One region of the Psychrobacillus sp. AK 1817 genome, then DNA from elsewhere that is predicted to be linked to it. Evidence: a T-box and tRNA genes for the amino acid it is inferred to sense, from the RefSeq annotation. Region 1 holds a T-box; the other regions hold tRNA genes.
The links. The T-box of region 1 lies ahead of alaS (alanine--tRNA ligase). A T-box ahead of a tRNA ligase gene usually reads a tRNA of that ligase, here a tRNA-Ala.
Positions count from the first base shown of each region.

Region 2: it encodes a tRNA-Ala, which carries the amino acid that the T-box ahead of alaS (alanine--tRNA ligase) is inferred to sense. The anticodon was not compared.
Region 3: it encodes a tRNA-Ala, which carries the amino acid that the T-box ahead of alaS (alanine--tRNA ligase) is inferred to sense. The anticodon was not compared.

Region 1 covers NZ_CP031739.1:109,062-114,044, reverse strand. Annotated here, with positions in the region: gene ruvX (Holliday junction resolvase RuvX) at 1-215, opposite strand, end outside; gene D0S48_RS00520 (IreB family regulatory phosphoprotein) at 218-484, opposite strand; gene alaS (alanine--tRNA ligase) at 561-3,194, opposite strand; T-box leader at 3,241-3,454, opposite strand; gene D0S48_RS00510 (SF1B family DNA helicase RecD2) at 3,493-4,983, opposite strand, start outside.
Region 2 covers NZ_CP031739.1:2,380,034-2,385,016, reverse strand. Annotated here, with positions in the region: rRNA gene D0S48_RS11830 (23S ribosomal RNA) at 1-2,065, shown strand, start outside; rRNA gene rrf (5S ribosomal RNA) at 2,191-2,306, shown strand; tRNA gene D0S48_RS11820 (tRNA-Val) at 2,333-2,408, shown strand; tRNA gene D0S48_RS11815 (tRNA-Thr) at 2,422-2,497, shown strand; tRNA gene D0S48_RS11810 (tRNA-Lys) at 2,504-2,576, shown strand; tRNA gene D0S48_RS11805 (tRNA-Leu) at 2,600-2,684, shown strand; tRNA gene D0S48_RS11800 (tRNA-Gly) at 2,702-2,776, shown strand; tRNA gene D0S48_RS11795 (tRNA-Leu) at 2,792-2,880, shown strand; tRNA gene D0S48_RS11790 (tRNA-Arg) at 2,897-2,973, shown strand; tRNA gene D0S48_RS11785 (tRNA-Pro) at 2,980-3,056, shown strand; tRNA gene D0S48_RS11780 (tRNA-Ala) at 3,072-3,147, shown strand; rRNA gene D0S48_RS11775 (16S ribosomal RNA) at 3,283-4,836, shown strand; tRNA gene D0S48_RS11770 (tRNA-Ile) at 4,944-4,983, shown strand, end outside.
Region 3 covers NZ_CP031739.1:2,681,756-2,686,738, forward strand. Annotated here, with positions in the region: rRNA gene D0S48_RS13380 (23S ribosomal RNA) at 1-1,289, shown strand, start outside; rRNA gene rrf (5S ribosomal RNA) at 1,466-1,581, shown strand; tRNA gene D0S48_RS13390 (tRNA-Asn) at 3,037-3,111, shown strand; tRNA gene D0S48_RS13395 (tRNA-Thr) at 3,119-3,191, shown strand; tRNA gene D0S48_RS13400 (tRNA-Val) at 3,299-3,374, shown strand; tRNA gene D0S48_RS13405 (tRNA-Tyr) at 3,396-3,479, shown strand; tRNA gene D0S48_RS13410 (tRNA-Gln) at 3,485-3,559, shown strand; tRNA gene D0S48_RS13415 (tRNA-Ala) at 3,581-3,653, shown strand; gene D0S48_RS13420 (GNAT family N-acetyltransferase) at 3,766-4,344, shown strand; gene rocF (arginase) at 4,415-4,983, shown strand, end outside.

The DNA.
Region 1 (4,983 bases):
CGGGGACCAATCGAGTTATTCATGTTTTTAGGAAAACCTACCACGAATTCACTTACTTGATGTTGTTTTACCAATTCATCAATCCGCTCTATCCCAAATTCTTGCACATCTTCGTTAATCTTGATTGTTTCTATGCCCTGGGCTGTCCACCCGAGAGCGTCACTTATAGCAACACCCACGGTGCGAGAACCGACATCTAAACCCATTATTCTCATAATTACGCCTCATTATTCTTTTTAATATAGAACTTGACTAACTCCTCTAAAATTTCATCACGTTCTAATTTACGGATCATATTTCGAGCATCTTGATGGCGAGGAATATAAGCTGGATCACCAGAAAGTAAATAGCCAACAATTTGATTGATAGAGTTATACCCTTTTTCCTCTAACGCAGAGTGGACCTGAAGCATCACATGTTTTACTTCTTGTTCCATCGATTCCTCTGGGAAATTAAATTTCATTGTTTTATCAAATGAGCTCATGATCAGCACCTCGCTTTCAATTTGGTAATGAAGTTTGCTTAGTTATTTGTTAAGTATACCCTATTTTCGGATAAGTTTAAACTGATTTGATATATTCGTAAACTGAGTTAAGTGCGGTTTCAAGTTGGCTTGCGTCTTTAGCCCCAGCCATTGCGAAGTCTGGACGCCCCCCACCTTTACCGCCACATTGTTCTGCTACTAGTTTGACGATATTTCCAGCGTGGTAGTTCCCGCCCACTAAATCTTTTGTCACACCTGCAGAAATCATCACTTTTTCCCCATCCACTGCTCCTAGAACTATTACAGCTTTATCCATTTTTTGTTTTAGATCATCCATCATTTGTCGCAGTTGATTGTTATCTTTTGCTTCTACTTTAACAGATAACACGGTAACATTGTTAATTGTTTGTGCTGATGACAACACAGATGCTGCTTCACTATTTGCAATTTTTGCAGATAAGGATTCATTTTCTCGTTGTATATTTTTTAAATCTAATAGTAGTTGGGAAACCTTCATAACTATATCCTTTGGCTGAGCTTTCAATAATGATGCTGCTTCCGAAAGAAGTTGTTCCTCTTCCTTGACAACCTCAAATGCGCCTTTTCCAGTAACAGCTTCAATTCGTCGCGTTCCTGCTCCAATACCGCTTTCAGAGAGAATTTTGAAGTAGCCAATTTCTGATGTATTTTTAACATGTACACCACCGCAAAGCTCTAAAGAATAAGTTCCCATCTGAACGACTCTAACTATATCCCCGTATTTTTCACCAAAAAGAGCCATTGCGCCCATACTTTTAGCTTCATCGATATTATGGTAGCCAGTTACTACCGGAATATTATCCCACACCTTCTCGTTAACTATACGCTCAATTGTTTCAAGTTCTTCCTTTGTAACTTGTCCAAAGTGAGAAAAGTCAAATCTAAGTCGGTCGGGTCCAACGTATGAGCCCGCTTGGTTTACATGGCTTCCTAACACATCTTTTAGTGCTTGATGCAAAATATGTGTAGCAGAGTGATTTTTAATCGTCAGGCCTCTTAGCTTTTGGTCCACTGTTGCCACAACCTCTGCTTCAACAATCATTTCTCCTGATTCAATTACTATAGTATGAAGATTCTGTCCGTTTGGAGCCTTTTGGACATCTTTTACAAAGCCTCGGAAGTTATCATTTTCGATTACACCATGATCTGCGATCTGCCCACCACTTTCAGCATAGAAAGGCGTTTGCGTTAATATAACTTTTACCTCTTCGCCTTCATGTGCAGATTTTACAAGATCTTTCCCCAAAACTATAGAAGAAACTTTTGTTGTTACACTAAGAGTATCATAGCCTATAAATTCGCTAGCATCTTGAAGGTTACTAAATACCTCTGACTGAACTTGCATGGAATCTACGTTTTGACGAGCAGCACGTGCTCTAGAACGCTGTGCTTCCATTTCCGCTCTAAACCCTTCATGGTCAACCGTCATATTAGCTTCCTCTGCGTATTCTTCGGTCAATTCAATAGGAAATCCATAAGTATCATACAACGTGAAGGTTGTAGTACCAGGAATAAATGATTCTCCCTTAGCTCGTTGTTCTGCGATAACCTTTTCTAAAATGCTAAGTCCATCATGTAACGTTTCGTGGAATCTTTCTTCCTCCGTTTTAATAACTCGCATAATAAAATCTTTCTTTTCTGTAACCTCTGGATAGAAATCTTGCATAATTTCTCCTACAACAGGCACTAGTTCAAATAAAAATGGTTGGTCGATTCCTAGCTGTTTTGCAAAACGAACTGCTCTGCGTAGTAGCCTTCTAAGTACATAACCTCTTCCCTCATTTGAAGGTAAAGCCCCATCTCCAATCGCAAAAGCAACAGTTCGAATGTGATCTGCAATTACTTTGAATGCAACGTCGTCTACACTATTTAGTCTATATTCTTTTCCAGAAATTTGTTCTGTTTGTCGAATGATAGGTATAAATAAATCTGTGTCGAAGTTGGTTGGAACATTTTGCACCACACTAGCCATACGCTCCAAGCCCATGCCTGTATCAATGTTTTGCTTTGGAAGTGGAGTGTACGTATGATCAGGGTTATGGTTAAACTCAGAGAAAACTAAATTCCAAATTTCTAAATAACGTTCATTTTCTCCTCCTGGATATAGCTCAGGATCATTTATATCATTGCCATAGGACTCACCTCGGTCATAGAATATTTCGGAGTTTGGACCACTTGGACCTTCTCCAATGTCCCAGAAATTCCCTTCTAATCGAATAAGTCTTTCTTCTGGAATGCCGATCTCATCTCTCCAAATAACATATGCTTCTTCATCCTCAGGATGGATCGTAATTGATAGTTTTTCGGGTTCAAAAGCCATCCATTTTTCATCAGTTAGAAATTCCCACGCCCATTGGATAGCTTCCTTTTTGAAATATTCTCCAATTGAGAAATTCCCTAACATTTCAAAGAAGGTATGGTGTCTTGCCGTCTTTCCCACATTTTCAATGTCATTCGTACGGATTGATTTTTGTGCATTGGTGATACGGGGATTATCAGGAATCACTCGTCCATCAAAATATTTTTTTAGAGTTGCAACACCACTATTTATCCATAATAATGATGGATCATTAATGGGTACAAGTGGCGCTGAAGGCTCTTGTGTATGGCCTTTTTCGATAAAGAAATCTAAATACATTTGTCTAATTTGTGCACCTGTTAACTGTTTCATCTTTCATTCCTCCTAAAAAAATAAAATAAAAAAAGCCCTCATCCCTAAAAGGGACGAAAGCTATTATTTCGCGGTACCACCCTAGTTACATAGCAGTGTATTTCTGCCATGTCTCTCAAGAAACCTTAACGCGGTTAAACGGCAGGTATTAGCTGCACTCAGAAGTAGCTTTCCTAATTGTTATAATCTGGGGATTCTTTCAGCCATGGAACCCTTCTCTAATCAGCTAACAATAGTACTTTCTCCGTCTACATTTTCATATATACAATTCTGATTATAAGTAACTATTTGTCCTCTGTCAATCCGAATCTAAGAACTGATAGGGATTTATACCCTTCATGCCAATCATTGGGTCAATCGAATGATAATTGTCTGAGGATAAATAAGTAGTGACTAAATCATCATGCGTAGATTGACTTGTAACTTCTTTTGCTTCTATTTCTTCAGCTATTGATTTTGCATCTTCTACTGTTTCTTCGTCCGCAAGACGTTCCTTTAACGTTGTTAAACGCTGTAAATCATCCGTTCGTTTCACTCCAAAAGTAAAAACTTCCGGATCGCCACAAAGAATTAAAAAGTTTTTTGCTCTTGTTATACCTGTATACAACAAATTGCGTCTAAGCATTTTCATATAGCTTCTAGTAACCGGCATAATAACCGTTTGGAATTCACTGCCTTGTGACTTATGGACAGAGCAACAATAGGCAAGAGTAATTTGATTCAAATCATTTTTTTCATATGTTACTTCATTGCCATCAAATGATACGACTAGCATCTCTTTCTTTTCCACTGTTTCGTTTGCTTTAAAAAGAGCCACTACCTCACCCATATCACCATTAAAGACATTACTTTCTGGTTGGTTGACCAGCTGAAGTACTTTATCTCCTATCCGATAAATAGTTTCTCCGAAGGTCATCTCTTTTCTTGTACCGTCTGGATTTGGATTGACCATTTCTTGAATCATCTTATTTAGCGTGTCAATCCCAGCCGGTCCACGATACATAGGAGCTAGAACCTGAATTTCTCGGATGGATTGTCCCTTCGATAATGCTGCTTTCAAGACTTGTTCTACTACTTTAGGAATTTGTTCCGGAGAAGCCTTGATGAATGAGCGATCCTTAGTTTTCGCAGTTAGAGTTGCAGGCACACTTCCTTTTTTCATCTCGTGTGCTAGCTCAATAATTGAGGACCCTTCAGATTGACGATAAATATCGACAAGCTCCACTGTAGGTATCCTTTTACAAGCCAGTAGATCCTTTAATACCTGACCCGGACCAACAGGTGGCAACTGATCTTGGTCACCTACAAATATGACTTGAGCGTCTTTGGGGATTGCCTTTAAGAGCTGATGCCCTAGCCACGTGTCTAGCATGGAAGTCTCATCGATAATTACTAATCTACCTTCAATCTCTTTGCCTTCTGTATCATTATCTTCTTGCCCATTAAAACCGAGTAGTCTATGAATCGTCATAGCTGGTAGCTCGGTCGATTCACTTAAACGCTTTGCAGCTCTCCCTGTAGGAGCTGCCAGGACAATAGGAAACGGCTTTTGTTCTTTCGCCCATTCTTTTGGATCTAAGGAAAGTCCATGTAGCTCTGCATAGAGCTCTACGATTCCTCTGACAACAGTCGTTTTCCCGGTTCCAGGCCCTCCCGTTAAAAGAGTTATAGTAGAGTTCAGAGCTGTTTCAATCGCCTTAATTTGTGTTTTTGCATATTGAACACCTAAGCGCTCCTCTAATGCCCCTAAATGCTTTTTAATCTCCGACAACGGAAAATGATGAAGGTC
Region 2 (4,983 bases), 1.8 Mb from region 1:
CGAAATAGCTTTAGGGCTAGCCTCAAACGTTAGAATCTTGGAGGTAGAGCACTGTTTGGACTAGGGGCCCATCCCGGGTTACCGAATTCAGACAAACTCCGAATGCCAATGATTTATGTTTGGGAGTCAGACTGCGAGTGATAAGATCCGTAGTCAAGAGGGAAACAGCCCAGACCACCAGCTAAGGTCCCAAAGTATTTGTTAAGTGGAAAAGGATGTGGCGTTGCTTAGACAACCAGGATGTTGGCTTAGAAGCAGCCATCATTTAAAGAGTGCGTAATAGCTCACTGGTCGAGTGACGCTGCGCCGAAAATGTATCGGGGCTAAACAAATCACCGAAGCTGTGGATTGATACCTTTGGTATCAGTGGTAGGAGAGCGTTCTAAGGGCGTTGAAGTCAGACCGGAAGGACTGGTGGAGCGCTTAGAAGTGAGAATGCCGGTATGAGTAGCGAAAGATGGGTGAGAATCCCATCCACCGTATGACTAAGGTTTCCTGAGGAAGGCTCGTCCGCTCAGGGTTAGTCGGGACCTAAGTCGAGGCCGATAGGCGTAGACGATGGACAACAGGTTGATATTCCTGTACCACCACCCCACCGTTTGAGTGATGGGGGGACGCAGTAGGATAGGGTAAGCGTGCTGTTGGTTATGCACGTCCAAGCAGTGAGGTGTGAGTGTAGGCAAATCCGCACTCTGTAACATTGAGCTGTGATGGCGAGGACTTAGTCCGAAGTTCCTGATTTCACACTGCCAAGAAAAGCCTCTAACGAGGTGGGAGGTGCCCGTACCGCAAACCGACACAGGTAGTCGAGGAGAGAATCCTAAGGTGAGCGAGAGAACTCTCGTTAAGGAACTCGGCAAAATGACCCCGTAACTTCGGGAGAAGGGGTGCTCTTTTGGGTGTATAGCCTAGAAGAGCCGCAGTGAATAGGCCCAGGCGACTGTTTAGCAAAAACACAGGTCTCTGCAAAACCGTAAGGTGAAGTATAGGGGCTGACGCCTGCCCGGTGCTGGAAGGTTAAGAGGAGTGCTTAGCGCAAGCGAAGGTGCGAATTGAAGCCCCAGTAAACGGCGGCCGTAACTATAACGGTCCTAAGGTAGCGAAATTCCTTGTCGGGTAAGTTCCGACCCGCACGAAAGGCGTAACGATCTGGGCACTGTCTCAACGAGAGACTCGGTGAAATTATAGTACCTGTGAAGATGCAGGTTACCCGCGACAGGACGGAAAGACCCCGTGGAGCTTTACTGTAGCTTGATATTGAATTTTGGTGCAACTTGTACAGGATAGGTAGGAGCCTTAGAGCCCGGAGCGCCAGCTTCGGAGGAGGCGTCGGTGGGATACTACCCTGGTTGTATTGAAATTCTAACCCATACCCGTAACCCGGGTAGGAGACAGTGTCAGGCGGGCAGTTTGACTGGGGCGGTCGCCTCCTAAAGTGTAACGGAGGCGCCCAAAGGTTCCCTCAGAATGGTTGGAAATCATTCGAAGAGTGTAAAGGCAGAAGGGAGCTTGACTGCGAGACCTACAAGTCGAGCAGGGTCGAAAGACGGGCTTAGTGATCCGGTGGTTCCGCATGGAAGGGCCATCGCTCAACGGATAAAAGCTACCCGGGGATAACAGGCTTATCTCCCCCAAGAGTCCACATCGACGGGGAGGTTTGGCACCTCGATGTCGGCTCATCGCATCCTGGGGCTGTAGTCGGTCCCAAGGGTTGGGCTGTTCGCCCATTAAAGCGGTACGCGAGCTGGGTTCAGAACGTCGTGAGACAGTTCGGTCCCTATCCGTCGTGGGCGTAGGAAATTTGAGAGGAGCTGTCCTTAGTACGAGAGGACCGGGATGGACACACCGCTGGTGTACCAGTTGTTCTGCCAAGGGCATCGCTGGGTAGCTATGTGTGGACGGGATAAGTGCTGAAAGCATCTAAGCACGAAGCCCCCCTCAAGATGAGATTTCCCATTACGCAAGTAAGTAAGATCCCTCAAAGACGATGAGGTAGATAGGTTCGGGGTGGAAGCGTGGCGACACGTGCAGCTGACGAATACTAATCGATCGAGGACTTAACCAAATTGTTTGTTTCTAATGATGTCAGTTTATTCAGTTTTGAAAGAATAATATTTTTTTGATAATAAGGCTTGTAAAACTCTACAAACTTGTTATAATAGAACTTGTCTTTCAATTAAATTATTCAAGTCTAGTGATGATGGCGAAGAGGTCACACCCGTTCCCATACCGAACACGGAAGTTAAGCTCTTCAGCGCCGATGGTAGTTGGGGGTCTCCCCCTGCAAGAGTAGGACGTCGCTGGGCTTGTAATAAGAAATTAATATTACCCAGGAGGATTAGCTCAGCTGGGAGAGCATCTGCCTTACAAGCAGAGGGTCGGCGGTTCGAGCCCGTCATCCTCCACCATAACTTTACTCCTGCCGGAGTAGCTCAACTGGTAGAGCAACTGACTTGTAATCAGTAGGTTGAGGGTTCAAGTCCTTTCTCCGGCACCATTTTTCGAGCCATTAGCTCAGTTGGTAGAGCATCTGACTTTTAATCAGAGGGTCGTAGGTTCGAATCCTACATGGCTCATTCACTTTTTGTGAAATAAATATGCGGGTGTGGCGGAACTGGCAGACGCACTAGACTTAGGATCTAGCGCCGCAAGGCGTGGGGGTTCGACTCCCTTCACCCGCACCATTTAACTTAATAACCGAGCGGAAGTAGTTCAGTGGTAGAACACCACCTTGCCAAGGTGGGGGTCGCGAGTTCGAACCTCGTCTTCCGCTCCAAAGATTCATCAAAGTGCCGGGGTGGCGGAACTGGCAGACGCACAGGACTTAAAATCCTGCGGTAGGTGACTACCGTACCGGTTCGATTCCGGTCCTCGGCACCACTTTTATGAAACATTAGCGCCCGTAGCTCAATTGGATAGAGCGTCTGACTACGGATCAGAAGGTTGTGGGTTCGACTCCTGCCGGGCGCGCCATATATACGGGAAGTAGCTCAGCTTGGTAGAGCACTTGGTTTGGGACCAAGGGGTCGCAGGTTCGAATCCTGTCTTCCCGACCAGTTATTTATAATATTGGGGCCTTAGCTCAGCTGGGAGAGCGCCTGCCTTGCACGCAGGAGGTCAGCGGTTCGATCCCGCTAGGCTCCACCATGAACATTGAAAACTGAACATGCAAAACGTTAAGACATATAGCATCAAACAACTTCGGTTGTATTGACGCAAAACAATTTTTGACATCATTTAATGATGATGCCAGCAAAACAAAATGAGCTTTTTAAGTTCTCTATTATGGAGAGTTTGATCCTGGCTCAGGACGAACGCTGGCGGCGTGCCTAATACATGCAAGTCGAGCGAATGATGAAGAAGCTTGCTTCTTCTGATTTAGCGGCGGACGGGTGAGTAACACGTGGGCAACCTGCCCTGTAGATTGGGATAACTCCGGGAAACCGGGGCTAATACCGAATAATCCATTTCCTCACATGAGGAGATGTTAAAAGACGGTCTCGGCTGTCACTACAGGATGGGCCCGCGGCGCATTAGCTAGTTGGTGAGGTAACGGCTCACCAAGGCGACGATGCGTAGCCGACCTGAGAGGGTGATCGGCCACACTGGGACTGAGACACGGCCCAGACTCCTACGGGAGGCAGCAGTAGGGAATCTTCCACAATGGACGAAAGTCTGATGGAGCAACGCCGCGTGAGTGAAGAAGGTTTTCGGATCGTAAAACTCTGTTGTGAGGGAAGAACAAGTACGAGAGTAACTGCTCGTACCTTGACGGTACCTCATTAGAAAGCCACGGCTAACTACGTGCCAGCAGCCGCGGTAATACGTAGGTGGCAAGCGTTGTCCGGAATTATTGGGCGTAAAGCGCGCGCAGGCGGTCCTTTAAGTCTGATGTGAAAGCCCACGGCTCAACCGTGGAGGGTCATTGGAAACTGGGGGACTTGAGTACAGAAGAGGAAAGCGGAATTCCAAGTGTAGCGGTGAAATGCGTAGAGATTTGGAGGAACACCAGTGGCGAAGGCGGCTTTCTGGTCTGTAACTGACGCTGAGGCGCGAAAGCGTGGGGAGCAAACAGGATTAGATACCCTGGTAGTCCACGCCGTAAACGATGAGTGCTAAGTGTTAGGGGGTTTCCGCCCCTTAGTGCTGCAGCTAACGCATTAAGCACTCCGCCTGGGGAGTACGGTCGCAAGACTGAAACTCAAAGGAATTGACGGGGGCCCGCACAAGCGGTGGAGCATGTGGTTTAATTCGAAGCAACGCGAAGAACCTTACCAGGTCTTGACATCCCGCTGACCGGCCTAGAGATAGGCTTTTCCCTTCGGGGACAGCGGTGACAGGTGGTGCATGGTTGTCGTCAGCTCGTGTCGTGAGATGTTGGGTTAAGTCCCGCAACGAGCGCAACCCTTGATCTTAGTTGCCAGCATTCAGTTGGGCACTCTAAGGTGACTGCCGGTGATAAACCGGAGGAAGGTGGGGATGACGTCAAATCATCATGCCCCTTATGACCTGGGCTACACACGTGCTACAATGGACGGTACAGAGGGTCGCAACCCCGCGAGGGTGAGCTAATCCCATAAAACCGTTCTCAGTTCGGATTGTAGGCTGCAACTCGCCTACATGAAGCCGGAATCGCTAGTAATCGTGGATCAGCATGCCACGGTGAATACGTTCCCGGGCCTTGTACACACCGCCCGTCACACCACGAGAGTTTGTAACACCCGAAGTCGGTGGGGTAACCCTTTTGGGAGCCAGCCGCCGAAGGTGGGACAGATGATTGGGGTGAAGTCGTAACAAGGTAGCCGTATCGGAAGGTGCGGCTGGATCACCTCCTTTCTAAGGATATATTCGGAATACAGATCTTTATCTGTATCTTAACGTTTTGCAGTTCAGTTTTGAATGTTCATGTATATTAACATATAATAGATATGGAAATTCAAAGAGGGCCTATAGCTCAGCTGGTTAGAGCGCACGCCTGATAAG
Region 3 (4,983 bases), 1.5 Mb from region 1:
GTGCCCGTACCGCAAACCGACACAGGTAGTCGAGGAGAGAATCCTAAGGTGAGCGAGAGAACTCTCGTTAAGGAACTCGGCAAAATGACCCCGTAACTTCGGGAGAAGGGGTGCTCTTTTGGGTGTATAGCCTAGAAGAGCCGCAGTGAATAGGCCCAGGCGACTGTTTAGCAAAAACACAGGTCTCTGCAAAACCGTAAGGTGAAGTATAGGGGCTGACGCCTGCCCGGTGCTGGAAGGTTAAGAGGAGTGCTTAGCGCAAGCGAAGGTGCGAATTGAAGCCCCAGTAAACGGCGGCCGTAACTATAACGGTCCTAAGGTAGCGAAATTCCTTGTCGGGTAAGTTCCGACCCGCACGAAAGGCGTAACGATCTGGGCACTGTCTCAACGAGAGACTCGGTGAAATTATAGTACCTGTGAAGATGCAGGTTACCCGCGACAGGACGGAAAGACCCCGTGGAGCTTTACTGTAGCTTGATATTGAATTTTGGTGCAACTTGTACAGGATAGGTAGGAGCCTTAGAGCCCGGAGCGCCAGCTTCGGAGGAGGCGTCGGTGGGATACTACCCTGGTTGTATTGAAATTCTAACCCATACCCGTAACCCGGGTAGGAGACAGTGTCAGGCGGGCAGTTTGACTGGGGCGGTCGCCTCCTAAAGTGTAACGGAGGCGCCCAAAGGTTCCCTCAGAATGGTTGGAAATCATTCGAAGAGTGTAAAGGCAGAAGGGAGCTTGACTGCGAGACCTACAAGTCGAGCAGGGTCGAAAGACGGGCTTAGTGATCCGGTGGTTCCGCATGGAAGGGCCATCGCTCAACGGATAAAAGCTACCCCGGGGATAACAGGCTTATCTCCCCCAAGAGTCCACATCGACGGGGAGGTTTGGCACCTCGATGTCGGCTCATCGCATCCTGGGGCTGTAGTCGGTCCCAAGGGTTGGGCTGTTCGCCCATTAAAGCGGTACGCGAGCTGGGTTCAGAACGTCGTGAGACAGTTCGGTCCCTATCCGTCGTGGGCGTAGGAAATTTGAGAGGAGCTGTCCTTAGTACGAGAGGACCGGGATGGACACACCGCTGGTGTACCAGTTGTTCTGCCAAGGGCATCGCTGGGTAGCTATGTGTGGACGGGATAAGTGCTGAAAGCATCTAAGCACGAAGCCCCCCTCAAGATGAGATTTCCCATTACGCAAGTAAGTAAGATCCCTCAAAGACGATGAGGTAGATAGGTTCGGGGTGGAAGCGTGGCGACACGTGCAGCTGACGAATACTAATCGATCGAGGACTTAACCAAATTGTTTGTTTCTAATGATGTCTTTTATCCAGTTTTGAGTGAACAACTCAAGAGGATTTCAAAACACAAGCAGTGCTAGGAAACGAGTGAGCGAAGGAAGGAGCGTACTTACGTACGTGACTGACTGAACGAGCGAAGTTGACAACGCAATGCGCAGTGGATTGAAAGCCGAAAAGTCTAGTGATGATGGCGAAGAGGTCACACCCGTTCCCATACCGAACACGGAAGTTAAGCTCTTCAGCGCCGATGGTAGTTGGGGGTCTCCCCCTGCAAGAGTAGGACGTCGCTGGGCACTATAGGAAGTCGTTACCGAGTAATCGGTGGCGGCTTTTTTGTATTAAGAGAAAAAGGCCGAAGGCAATCATCATTATCTAAGCAAGTGTGCGAGAAAGCAGAGGGGTAAAGAGTTCGAGGAAGCAAGGAAGAGAGGCTCGGAGCGTATAGCATACGCGAGAACCGATCGACTGCGGCTGACGAAGAAATCTTCCGCCCATCTGGTTTCGCAGCCGCGCCGATGGTAGTTGGGGGTTCCCCTGCAAGAGTAGGACGTCGCTGGGCACTATAGGAAGTCGTTACCGAGTAATCGGTGGCGGCTTTTTGTTTGTTCTATAAAGAAATTAGAAGTGCCGAAGGCACTAACCATTTCTATCTGAGCAAGTGTGCGAGAAAGCAGAGGGGCAAAGAGTTCAAGGAAGCAAGGAAGAGAGGCTCGGAGCGTATAGCATACGCGAGAACTGATCGACTACGGCTGACGAAGAAATTGCCGTCCATCTGGTTTCGCAGCCCAAAAGCATCTAAATCTAAAGAAGCTATTCGTTAATAATGTTAAGTGTTTCTTATATATGCAAATGTTCTATTATTGTTAATGGCTCTGATAAAGAAAAAAGTTAATTTATCGAAAAATGGTATGGTGAAGGTTGCCCAACATATATTAAAATTAATTTAATCAATACTGAATATTATTGTTAAAATAGAAAAAAATTATGAAGGTGTTCACGTTACACTAACGCGGCAGTTTCGTTACCGAAGGTGTAAATTAAGGGATTCGGAGATGTTGGATGGCAAAGAAAAAAAGAAAAGCAGGATGGGTTTTTTAAAGAAGTTTTAGGTGAGATTGGTGGAAGTGGTCTGGAACATCATAATGTTTATACCAAGAGTAATAATTCGCTTGATTTCAACCATTTGGTGAAGTCATTATTTCCTATTTTAACTTATAATCACTTTAGTAAAATGGACAGTAAATGCATGAGCTTGAAGATACACTTTCCAGCTCACTTTTTGTGAATTTTAAATCAACCTTTCACTTTAACATAGCCTTGTTAATAAAAAGATAAGAAGTCCTCCACTTATAAAGAAATAGGATAGCTCCCGAAATTGTATCTTCGGGAGCCGCTCTACTCGTAGGAAGGATAACAATTCCCTCTCAAAAAAATCCTCGGTTATCTTATAGCAAAAGACCAGTCCAAAGCCATCAGGAAACACACTATCCATTTCAAAAGGATCAATTAAACTAACTTTCCATGTATAATTAAATATTTAAAGGCCAATATAATATGGTGAAGCAATTCCAATGAAATAATTCCAAATATAGAAAAAGAGTACATATTTAAACAAAATATTTTACTTCAACTCCTTAAATTCTATAATATTACATTTTAAATATTTCATTGGGAAAATATCTAAATTAAGCTTGAAATTTAAAGTATACTTGTTATAATTATATTTGTACTTTAAATGATAAGAACGTTCCGAAGTAGCTCAGTGGTAGAGCAATCGGCTGTTAACCGATCGGTCGTAGGTTCGAGTCCTACCTTCGGAGCCATTTTTATGCTTCCATAGCTCAGTAGGTAGAGTGCTTCCATGGTAAGGAAGAGGTCACCGGTTCAAATCCGGTTGGAAGCTTTTCTCATTACTAAGAGCAGGTAAAACATACATAAAAAAGTGCTTGTTTTGAAGAAGGCTTTATGCTAAAATATTTATTGTCCGGTTTTTAATTAGGACACAGCAACGGAGGATTAGCTCAGCTGGGAGAGCATCTGCCTTACAAGCAGAGGGTCGGCGGTTCGAGCCCGTCATCCTCCACCATTTATGTTTTATGATTAGCCTGGAGGGGTAGCGAAGTGGCTAAACGCGGCGGACTGTAAATCCGCTCCTTAGGGTTCGGCGGTTCGAATCCGTCCCCCTCCACCAGTTATTGGGGTATAGCCAAGCGGTAAGGCAACGGATTTTGATTCCGTCATGCCCTGGTTCGAATCCAGGTACCCCAGCCATTACAACTCAGCATAAATTGTGGGGCCTTAGCTCAGCTGGGAGAGCGCCTGCCTTGCACGCAGGAGGTCAGCGGTTCGATCCCGCTAGGCTCCATCTATAAAACTCTTTCCATTTAATATGGGAAGAGTTTTTTTGATTCAAAAAATATATTCATCATACTCTAAAAGCGTTATGATTAGAAAAAAGAACAAAGGGTGTGTAATCGGTGGAAAAATTAACTCATAAAGACGTTACGTTAAGGTTATTAACCGAATCGGATATATCTATGCTATGGGAGCTATACGAGCCTAGCGTATTTAAATATATGCTAAATAAGATAGAGGATGAGCAGCAGTTAAGGCAATGGCTACAAGCTGGTATTGAGCAGATGAATGACCAAAAAAATGCTATTGCTTATGTAGTAGAACACACTACTACCAAAAAAATAATGGGTACTACTCGCATTTATAACATAGATCGAGTTAATCATGCTTGTGAAATCGGTTCTACTTTCTATGGAAAACAATATCAACGTACACATGTGAACACGACATGTAAACTTTTGCTGCTCAATTATTGCTTTGAAGATCTTGGTATGATCCGCGTACAGTTTAAAACTGATGAGCTAAATTTGCCATCTCAACAAGCAATTGAAAGGATTGGGGGTATCAGAGAAGGTGTGTTAAGAAATGAACGCATCAGGTCTGATGGAACAGTTAGAAATACAGTGGTATACTCCATTGTGGATTATGAGTGGGCAGAGGTTAAAAAACAACTAAAGTTTTTATTGAATAAATATACATAAAATTGCTCGGTTGAGCCAACTGACCCTTAGGATTTACAATGGATGTATGAACTGAAGGGGGTATAAAATAATGAATAAATTAAATGTATCAATTATCGGTGTTCCTATGGATCTTGGGCAAAATAGAAGAGGAGTCGACATGGGACCTAGTGCCATACGATATGCTGGTGTCGTTGAGCGTTTAAAAGCTCTTGGGCATACGGTGAAAGATGAAGGAGACATTTTAATCAGTCAAACTAGAGAAGAAAAGTCACCTAATACAACTCTTCGAAATTTAGAACAAGTGATAGAAGCAAATACAGCTTTAGCTAACAAAGTCCATTCCGTTGTGACAGAAGGAGAATTTCCACTTGTCCTTGGAGGAGACCATAGCATTGCAATTGGTACATTAGCAGGGCTCTCGGATCAATATGAAAATCTAGGTGTTATTTGGTATGATGCTCATGCTGACTTAAACACAGCTGAAACATCTCCATCAGGTAATATTCACGGAATGCCGCTAGCAGTAAGTATTGGCCTAGGTCATGATGATTTAGTGAATATCCGTGACTTTGCGCCAAAGATTAAACCGGAGAACATTGTAATCATCGGAGCACGTTCAGTTGATCCAGGGGAAAGAGAACTGATTAAAGAAAAAGG